DNA from 2 places in the Cobetia sp. L2A1 genome. Region 2 is predicted to be linked to the other one. Evidence: riboswitches for the same ligand, from Rfam matches in the RefSeq annotation. Region 2 holds a riboswitch; the other holds the start of a gene.
What was found. Region 2 has a riboswitch for thiamine pyrophosphate ahead of GQR90_RS05955 (ABC transporter ATP-binding protein). Riboswitches for the same ligand answer to the same signal wherever they lie in the genome.
Positions count from the first base shown of each region.

Region 1: it holds a riboswitch for thiamine pyrophosphate, as region 2 does, so the genes downstream of both, tenA (thiaminase II) here and GQR90_RS05955 (ABC transporter ATP-binding protein) in region 2, are expected to answer to the same signal.

Region 1 covers NZ_CP047025.1:3,108,110-3,113,247, reverse strand. The annotation lists gene thiC (phosphomethylpyrimidine synthase ThiC) at 1-115, opposite strand, end outside; TPP riboswitch at 398-540, opposite strand; gene tenA (thiaminase II) at 668-1,327, opposite strand; TPP riboswitch at 1,457-1,595, opposite strand; gene GQR90_RS13300 (TIGR04282 family arsenosugar biosynthesis glycosyltransferase) at 1,678-2,385, opposite strand; gene GQR90_RS13295 (TIGR04283 family arsenosugar biosynthesis glycosyltransferase) at 2,471-3,277, opposite strand; gene GQR90_RS13290 (PQQ-dependent sugar dehydrogenase) at 3,561-4,892, opposite strand; gene GQR90_RS13285 (lysophospholipid acyltransferase family protein) at 4,971-5,138, opposite strand, start outside.
Region 2 covers NZ_CP047025.1:1,376,514-1,381,651, reverse strand. The annotation lists gene GQR90_RS05965 (potassium/proton antiporter) at 1-1,405, opposite strand, end outside; gene GQR90_RS05960 (hypothetical protein) at 1,548-2,498, opposite strand; TPP riboswitch at 2,690-2,805, shown strand; gene GQR90_RS05955 (ABC transporter ATP-binding protein) at 2,850-3,647, shown strand; gene GQR90_RS05950 (ABC transporter permease) at 3,644-4,411, shown strand; gene GQR90_RS05945 (ABC transporter substrate-binding protein) at 4,514-5,138, shown strand, end outside.

The sequences.
Region 1 (5,138 bases), 1.7 Mb from region 2:
CCGGATTTTCTTCCAGCCCATTGGCTGTCTGAGTCGGGGAGCAGACTATCTCGCGCATGGGAACACGAATGTCTGGGCGAGAGCCTTCGATGTAGATCTTGCGAGAACCACTCATGGGCGCAATGGCTGCGTCATCGACACGCGCTTCACTGGCCAGGTGACGGCTACCATCTTTTCGATCGGTGCGGGCGCGAGCCTTGGGTACGCTCTTGTCTTCAGTGCTCCGATCGCGAGCGTTTTCATCTTGTGTAGATGTGGCAGTACTCATGCAGGTCTCCTCATAGGGGCGGCGTCATGGGACGTCATCATGGGAAGACCGTGCGTAGGGAAGGGATGGCGTCTGTATTGACCCAGTATCAATCATGAGATCCAGAGCAGGACAGCGCCGCACGAAGCGGCATACCATCAGCTTGATTCCTACGCCGGTCCTAACCGGTTCAGGTTCCACGGGACCCCTTGCTGGCAACTCTCGTCTGTCAGGACAGCGAGGCGATGCATGCAGGATCTCAGCCGGTTCCACCAGCACCCCGTCAAGCGTCTTCAGATATTCAATGGCAGAAATGCGTTGGCACCGTAGAGGCATTTCCCATTCAGGATCTGACATCCTGTTTTATATTTAAATTATCTAAATGATAATATTATTATCCGTGAGGCTAATGATAAGCATTTAGTTACGATCCAGTCCCATTTGCCAAAAATCGATTTCCAGGCGCGTGGCATCACGGAATACATCAACCAATTCACCGAGTCGTCGCTCTGACACTTCAGATAGGCGAGCATTCAGCCACTCACGTTCGGCTTCCACGGCTTGCTTGAAGTCGTCGCTGGAGTACATGGCGATCCAGTCGGCATAAGGGTTGTCTTCGATCAGAGTGCTGTCCTGGTCCAGTAACCATTCGGCAATTTCACCGTAACCGATCAGACAGGGCGCCAGAGCAACATGCAAATCGAGCAGGTCGCCGCGCTGGCCACAGTCCAGAACGTAGCGTGTATAAGCGAGCGTGGCACGGGATTCAGGCAATTCACTCAGGTCATCCTCGCTAATACCCCATTCGGCGCAGTAGCCGATATGCAGCGTAAGCTCGGTATTGAGGATGGTGTCGAGACTGGCAGTGGCTTGGCGTAACTCGGAGAGGCTGCGGCTCTTGTAAGCTGCTAGTGCCCAGGCACGCGCAAAGTGAATCAGGAACAGGTAGTCCTGCTGAAGGTAGTGGCGAAAGGTATCTTCTGGCAGGCAGCCTTTACCTAGCTGGCTCACGAAATCATGCTGCAGATAGTCCTGCCACTCATCGGTGCAGGCGTCTGTCAGGTCTTTAAAGCTAGGCATCGACGTCTCCCTCTGTGAGCATTCCGCTAACCCTGGGCGGGTAGTTGCGGTGCATTGGCTCAAGCGGGCTGATACCGGAAGGAGACAAGAAGGCGACATATGCCGAATGAGGCATTGGCCGATGGACGGCATTCCTTCTCGCTTGATTCCTACGCCGGTACTAGCCGGATCAGGTTCGGCGGGCTCGTCACTTACGCAAGACCGATCTTGTTATCGGTATTTGCACATGACATCTCAGCCGGTGTTACCGGCACCCCGTCAAGCTATGGCTCGAGTGTAACAGTCTGAGGTCTCACGGGAAGAGGGGCGTGCAAGGATCTATATACGACTTTGGGAGGCCGCTGACAGGTTCAACTGATTAGAAAGGGAGAAGAGTGCTCCTTCATGAGAGCAGGAAAATCGAGTGCAAGTTGCTCAAGATCTTCAGGTTCATCGACATCCCAGCTAACGGGCAGGCAGTACGTCGCTCGCCCAGCGTGAGTAAGCTGAGTGAGTGTCTCGAGGCATACATTGGCATGGCTCCAGCGAGCCAGGGAGAAGGCGTCGGGACAGGGCTGGTTCAAGCCTATCAGTCCATAACCGCCATCTTTCGAGGGCTGCAGCACGGCATCGTGCAATGCCAGTTCATCCGCAGCTTCTCGCAGTCGCTGGCTGTCTAGCGCAGGTAGGTCGGAGCCCATCAGCATCACTGGCCCGTTGGGCAGATGGCGTGCCATCGCCTGTTGCATGCGCTCACCTAGCGTCCCCTCCGGTTGAGCTTCGAGTGTGATGCGAATCGTATTCGGCTCATGCACCAGGCCATGTGACAACTCACGATCCAATTCTGCCATCAGCGGTGCAAGAGAAGCATCCAGGCGCGCAGCCTGCGGGGAAGGCGTCAGCATCAGAATGACATCTCCCAGATTGGCTGCTTGCGCCTCTCTCAGCGTTCTCAACAGCATGCGCGAATAGAGTTGGGCGGCACCTTGTGCGCCTAGCGCCGGAATCAAGCGCGTCTTGCACTGACCCGGCACAGGGAGGCGCCCGAAGATAATCAGCGTCGGCTTCGCTAGAGGCATGCGAGGGGTGTCGTAGCCGGTGGCCTCCGATGCTACTGATGTACATTCACCTGCAATGAGTGACGACTGGGTGAAAAACATGGAATCAAGCATGGGGCAGCTGTTGTTGATCGCTGGCTAACGCAGCAGCGCGATAACCATATATACGCGCTAGCGTCACGGGAGAAACACCACACCAGGCTGCCAGGCGCAGGCCCCACATCTTGATGATGGTGCGTAAGATGCCTTGCGTCTCCCAGCGTCGTCCGCTGGTATGCACCTGTACTTCAATGTTTAGCGGAGAGGTGAGTCGCTTGAGTTGTGTACTCAGCCAGATATCTTCCATCAGCGGCATATCGGCAAAGCCACCTATTGCTTCGAAGGTTGAGCGCCGTACGAACTGGCCCTGATCGCCGGTACTGATACTGGTGAGACGAGACCGCAGATTCATCATGCGCGCAATCATTGGTAACCAGACAGATTCCCCCTCTATCGCAACATCAAAGCGTCCCCAGTCGCAGCGACGATGAGTGTCAACGGCGCTTGCCAGTAATGCGAGTGCATTGTCTGGTAGGCGAGTGTCTGCGTGCAGGAATAACAGCCATTGGCCGCGTGCTCTCGCTGCGCCGGCATTCATTTGCACGGCACGACCGGGCTCACTGCTGAGGCAGGCATCGCAGAGGGCAGTCGCCATCGAGCGGGTGTTATCCGTCGAACCGCCATCCACCACGATAACCTCACAATCTCCCCCTGCACGAAGGCGGCTCAGGGCGACTAGTGCAGATACGATGCCTTTGGCCTCGTTATGGACTGGCATGATGATGCTCAGCCACGGTGCACGTGTCGGAAAGCGCCCTTCATTGGTGGAAGAGGTCGTTGCGGGGGACAGGCGTGAGGGTGTCTGCTGGGTCATGGCGCAGGCTCCGGCGATGGCGTTGTATCTGAAGCATACGCAGGTGCCAGCAGCCTGGATGCACTGCCGTAGAACGCTTGATCAACGCTTCATCGGATAATAGACGTTGTCGTGGGCCGCATCATGCTTTTCGTCGAGAGATATTGTAATAAGTCCGCAGATATCAAGAAATTGAAACGCAATAGCGCTCTTTTGAGAGTAATAAAACGTTTCCCCGGGCCCTGGGGGAGTTGAATACGTTGAGCCTGTCTACTGTTTATACGACTATTGAGTCATGGCGGCACTATTGGAAAGTCATGCGGTAGAGGCCTGATGCACCTGCATCGGAGGTGATATAGAGGCTACCGTCCGGGCCAAATGCCACATCCAGCGGACGAATCCAACGTTCGCCACTGGTATTGTCCTGAAGCCCTGTCAATAGTGGTACCAGGGTGGCAGGCTGCTGCTCTTGCCTCTGTTTTCCAGTCCCACCACTATCACGCGTCAACTTTATGCCCAACAGGCGTGGCGCTCGTCGACTGGCAGGGTCCCCCCAGGCCTTGCCAGCAGGCGCCGTTCCCCAGCTGCCATGAATGGCAATGATGACGTCCATGCTCGAGGCAAGTGGATGCCCCTTAGGGACTACTGCTATCCCCATGGGCGCACTGCGAGCTGGTATCTCGGCCAAAGGCAAGGCTATCTCCTGCTGCGGACGTGGTGAGGTGCTATTGATGCAGTCATCGCGCTGCGGCTCACCGTCTTTCCATTGATACCAGGGCATGCCGTGGAAGCTATCCTCGGTGGCAGCGACCAGCAGCTCATGTGGGTGCTCATATCCCCAGTGATCAGGGCCATTGTTCGTGGCCAATAGGCGAGATTCACCGTCCTGCTGTGTTTGCCAGGCAAGTCCTACCGGGTTGCGCAGGCCACTCGCCCAGGGCTGCCACTGAGGCTGATTCTTCTGATCTGCCAGCCGTTCATCAAGACGCATCACACCCCCTCGTTGCTCACTGAAAGGATAGCGGGGGAGTGTCCCGGCCAGATATTGATCCGAGCAGTTGCCCTGTATCCCCAATGCGAGATAGAGCGCACCGTTCGGCCCGATACTAAGCGTGCGCGAGTTGTGGCCGCCACCTCCGGGGATATCGATCACGTGGCGAAAGTCTTGCGGAGAGAGTCTGCGTCGAGGTGCATAGTCGGCTGCGAGCAATGCGTCAGTCGTGGCGACATATAATGTAGAGTCACGCACGATCACTGAATGCGGATAGCCGGGTAGTGTTACCAGTGTTTCCAACGACGAAAGACGACCATTGTCAGCAAGTTGGCCGCGATATACTTGACCAGCGTTGGAACCGATCAGCAGCTCACCTTGATCGGTGACATGCAGCATGCGCGGGCCATCAAGCGCCGCGATGAAGCGGAGTGTGGCTCCTGTGGGGAGCTTTAGCGGCGGTGCGTCCTTGGGAACATCATCGCTGGTGCCTAGTGTGAAAGAGACAGCGGGAGAGGCTGTGTCAGCTATGGCCGTCGTTGTGCCCAGCAGGATGCTCATCAATAGACCACTTGCGAGCAAGCCACTCGCCAGTGAGTTGGCGAGTGGCCACGTGTGGTTGAGCTTATGGATACCTGCTGGCATTTCCGTCTCCTCGAGCGTCACGGCATCGTACATTCGAGAGTAGTCTGGAAGCTCGTCAGCTATTGTGCCAGCGGGGTATCAGTCTTCGGAGGTATTACGACGTCGTTGCTTGAGTTGTCGACGCCAGCCCTTGAGCGACAGCCATGAGACTTCGCGGGGATAGAAGCGCTTCTCGCGCCAGTCCGGCTGTTTGGCCATCTCTTCCGGGCTCTTGCGCCAGCGCTTGTATTCCCATTGATACTGCGC
Region 2 (5,138 bases):
CCACGCACAGCACATCCTGCTGATGCAGACAGGTACTGCCTTTGGGATGTATCAACACCTTGGAGCGAAATAGCGCCCCCACCTTGGCACCCGAGGGGAAGCGCAGCATGCGCAGTGCGACACCTTCGAGCGCCGTGTTATCGACGCGATAGACCAGCATCTCGTAATCATTGACCGACATGATACCGAGCAGATTACGCCGACTAGGCTGAGCACCCGGTGGCACAATCACCTTGAGCCAGCGTGCCATTGGTGCCAGCGATGAGCCCTGAACCAGCAACGAGATGATCACGACGAAGAACGCGACATTGAAATAAACAGCCGCATTCTCCACACCAGTGATCACCGGGAAAATGGCTAGCACGATAGGCACCGCCCCTCTTAGCCCTACCCAGCTGATAAACCATAATTCTCGCCAACGGAAGCGGAAGAAGGGCTTGAGACAGAGGATAACCGCCAGCGGGCGCACCACCAGAATCAGCGCGAAACTCAAGGCAGCCGCAGGCAGCGCAAATTGCAGCATGGTGGATGGTGAGACCAGAAGTCCTAACATCAGGAACAGTACAATTTGCGATAGATGTGCCAAGCCATCATGGACAGGCAGAATATGTTCGAGATGGCGCCCCGGAAGGTTGCCAACCATCAGGCCACATAGATAGATGGCGAGAAAACCACTGCCACCCAGCTCATTGGTGGTCGCAAAGAGACTCAACCCCAGTGCCAGCGCCAATAGCGAATAAAGGCCAGGAGCCAGATCCAGATAACGCATCAGACGCGCAATCACCCAGCCGCCACCCAACCCCATGCCGGCTCCTACCCCGAACTGCAGCAGGAAACTCACCACGCCAGCAGCCACACCGGTTAGCTGCCCAGTCAGGATTTCGGCCAACGTGATCGTCAGGAAGATCGCCATCGGATCGTTGGTACCGGATTCGATTTCAAGTGTCGCACCAACGCGCTCGTTCAAGTGAACGCTCTGTCCACCAAGTAGCGAGAAGACAGCAGCCGCATCAGTCGAACCAACGATTGCCCCGACCAGCAAGCCTTCTATCAAGGTGAGATCAAACAGCCACATGGCCAGCAGACCAACCAGTCCGCTGGTAATGAAGACACCAAAGGTGGCAAGGAACAGCGCAGGTTTGAGACCTGCACGGAAGGTAGAGAGTCGAGTACGCAGACCGCCATCGAGCAAGATGAGCGCCAAGGCAAGGTTGCCGATCAAATAGGCTGTAGAGGCATCGTCAAACTGAATGCCAAGTACGCCATCTTCGCCGGCCAACATACCAAGGCCAAGAAACAACAGCAGCAGCGGCGTGCCCAGCCGCGCTGATACACGGCTAGCCAATACGCTCAGTGCGATCAGCATCCCTGCCAACAAGAAGTAATAATTCAGGTTCTCTACCACGTTCTCTCCCCCGCCATGCCCTGCACCAGATCTCGAGTGACGTCCGCGACGACTCACGGACAGTATTCCATGTCGACGCCGGGGTTGCAGAGAAATTTCTCAGCCATTCATGCACTTGCAGCTACCGGCCCGCGCACCTTGCTCAAGGGAGGCTTCGCGGAGATACCCAAGCAGGCACGGCGGCAAGTGCGGTAAACGACAACGGACCAAACGCCTCCATGGCCCACAGCAAAGCGCGGCAAAGTCCGCGCTGCCCTTCAATATCGACCATCCTGCCATGCCGAGAATAACCCGCCATGAACGCCTGACGCTGGGTGGACGTTTCCAACAGCAACTCGATCAATGCCCAATCGAACTCGATAGGCGCCCATACCAGCGCCTCCCAGTCGCTCCAGACCCACCCGGTGGCAGCACACAGATACTGATCGCCGCGCATATCCGGCAGACTCCAGACCGCGCGACTCGGTTGACTGAAGGTGCGTGTCAGTAAATCACCAAGCTCCGCCCGCCGCGGGTGCTGACCCAGGAAACGAATGACACGTGCATTCCAGTGCAATAATGGCATCGGCTGTGCCAACGGCTGACCGAAGCCTGAGACCGTATCCTGATGCAAACGTCCCAACTGATCACCGAGGAGTTCACAGAAGGTGGCGCTGAGATCACTGGGCTGCCCACTGGACCACGGCAGATGCCAGACCGGCGCACCATCGAGACGCCCGAGATAGGTCAGTGGAAGTGGTGGTAGTGGTAAACGCGCCGGCAACGCACCCGCCAGATGCGTCAGTGCCTCAGGCTGACGCCAGCGATCAGCCCCGAATACACCCCGCATCGCGCGCCAGAAGGGATCATTATCGGGACCAGTGCGCGCCAGCTTGATGATGCCCGGCGTGCCTCCCCGCTGCCGCCAAAGCCAATTGGCACTGTCCGGCCATGCCAGTGCCAGCGGCTCAAGCGATTGACCGAGATAGATGGATAATCTGCGAGTCAGGGCGTCTTCTGGCCAACCGCGCGGAAGCGGCCCCGAAGAGGTATCGGGGCGCTGTGGTGGCACAGGATAGTGCGAGCAGCTCGAGAGATCCGAAGTGTCAGGCATGGCGATCTCCAATGGCAACAAGGCTCCAACAACATGTTCAACAGCATACCCAACGGAATGCCACGCGGCATAGCATCACGTTTATCCGGTAATGACCGTGACTTGAGACGATGATTTGAGACGATGACTAATCAAGTCACCACACCCGACGATGGCAGGGATGCAACCAGCAAGGCGGTAACGTTACACTGTGCACTGGATGGGGGTGCCCGGTGACGGGCTGAGAGCCACTGCGCACGACGCGACACGGCAACCCCTGGAACCTGATCCGGTTGATACCGGCGGAGGGAATCCTGGGCGCCTGCCTGCTAGTCAAGGCGTCCTGCGTGCTTCCTCCTGCCGGCACGCCGCATGACTTCGGACTACATTGTGTCGCTGGGACTTACCCTCAATAACGCTCGCATTGACTACGCTGGCCACACGCTATTTCGCGACCTGACGGCGCGTCTTGATGCCGGCAGCTGGACAGCGCTGCTCGGACGCTCCGGCTGCGGCAAGAGCTCACTATTGCGGCTGTTGGCAGGTCTCGAGATGCCGGACCACCATCAGCTTGAACTACACACCGATGATGGCCACCCTCTATCTGGTCGAGTGGCGTGGATGGCTCAGCAGGATTTGCTGCTCCCCTGGCGGCGTGTGCTGGACAATCTGTGCCTGGGGGATGACCTCCACGGGCGCCCACGCAACATCGCTCGCGCACGCGAGCTATTGGCTGCAGTTGGGCTAGCGGGGCGCGAGAAAGCCTGGCCAGATACCCTCTCCGGTGGGCAGCGTCAGCGAGTCGCACTGGCGCGCACTCTCTATCAGGAAGCCCCGGTCGTCATGATGGACGAGCCCTTCTCTGCCGTAGATGCCATCACACGCCTTGAGTTACATGATCTCGCTAGCCGCCTGCTGGAAGGTCGCACCGTATTGATGGTCACGCACGACCCCCTTGAGGCGCTGCGCCTTGCGGATCAACTGTTACTGCTACGCCCAGCTACACGCGAAAGCCATGGCGCCGTACTCGATCGCCTGCCGGGGATGTCACCGCCGCGGCCCGTCCCTCTTGACGCACCTGCCCTGCAACAGGCGCAGGCCGAATTGATCGCGCGACTGCGAGACCCGAGTGAGGCCTTTATTCCGGCAACCACGAAGGTGCACGCATGAAGCGTCTGCATGCACTCCGTCACCTATTGATCAGCACTTGCGTCCTGCTGGGTCTCTGGCAGTTGGTCATCGTCATCACCGAAGTGCCCCCCTACATTCTGCCCGCCCCACTGGCAGTCGCAAAGGTGCTGATCCAGCAGGCACCGACGCTTGCTCACCATGCGAGCATTACCTTTACCGAGATTCTCGCCGGTTTGGTACTGGGCATTCTGCTCGGCCTGAGTACCGCATTGGCGCTGGCCTTCATTCCTCGCTTGCGCCGCACCCTGTTGCCGATACTGCTGATCAGCCAGGTCATCCCCCTCTTTGCCATCGCGCCGCTACTGGTGCTATGGCTGGGCTACGACATGCTGTCGAAGGTAGTGATGGCAACGCTGATCATCTACTTCCCTGTTGCCTCTACCGGCTACGATGGATTGCGTCAGACGCGCCAGGGGTGGTTAGACCTTGCCCACACCCTCGGTGCGAGCCCATGGCGTCTGTTGATCCATGTTCAGCTGCCCGCCGCCCTGCCGTCGCTTGCCTCCGGCATGCGCATGGCAGCCACTGCGGCCCCCATTGGCGCCGTTATCGGCGAATGGGCCGGTGCCAGTCAAGGACTGGGCTACCTGATGCTCAACGCCAACGCGCGAATGGAAATCGACCTGATGTTTGCCGCGCTACTGGTACTGGTCACGTTCTCACTGCTGCTTTACTTCTCGATTGATGCTCTGTTACGCACGCTGATGCCCTGGCATCGCGACAGCCTGACTCGCCTCAACTGATGTTGCGCCTAACCGATACACACCACTGCCGTGCTCAATGATTTCATGCTGCCTGTCATTGAACGGCAGACCCAACACCCCGTGATCACAAGGAACTACGCCATGCCTCTTTCGCCATCGGCGCCATGCCGACTCAGCATGTTGGCACGCCAGCTGCGGCTACCACTCGCGGCATTGTTTGCGTCAATCTTCCTGAGCACCCTGCCCAGCACTGCATTGGCGGCGGATGCCGCCAGCGATACCCCCGCAACTGCCACGACGACCAACGCCTCTGCTGATGCGACCAGTGAGCCCGTTGCCGCCATCAACAGCCAATCGACAGCGAAAGACGAGAAGGCCGCAGCCAAGAATACGGCTGATAAAGATTCCGCTGACGAAGGTGTATCAGAAAAGGCGGCCACGGCCGAGAAGCCGCTGACACACCTCAAGGTCATGCTGGACTGGTATACCAATCCGGGGCATGGCCCATTGGTGCTGGCTCAAGCGCTGGGACTGTTCAAGAAGCACGGCTTGGAAGTGGAGCTGATCGCACCCGCTGATCCTAGCGTACCGCCCAAGCTCGCTGCCGCAGAGCGTGTCGATATTGCCATCAGCTACCAGCCGCAGCTGCACCTGCAGATCGATCAGGGTCTGCCGCTAGTGCGTATCGGCACCCTCGTCGCGACTCCGCTCAACGTGGTGGTGGTGCGCGCGGATAGCGATATTCACTCGATGGCAGACCTCAAGG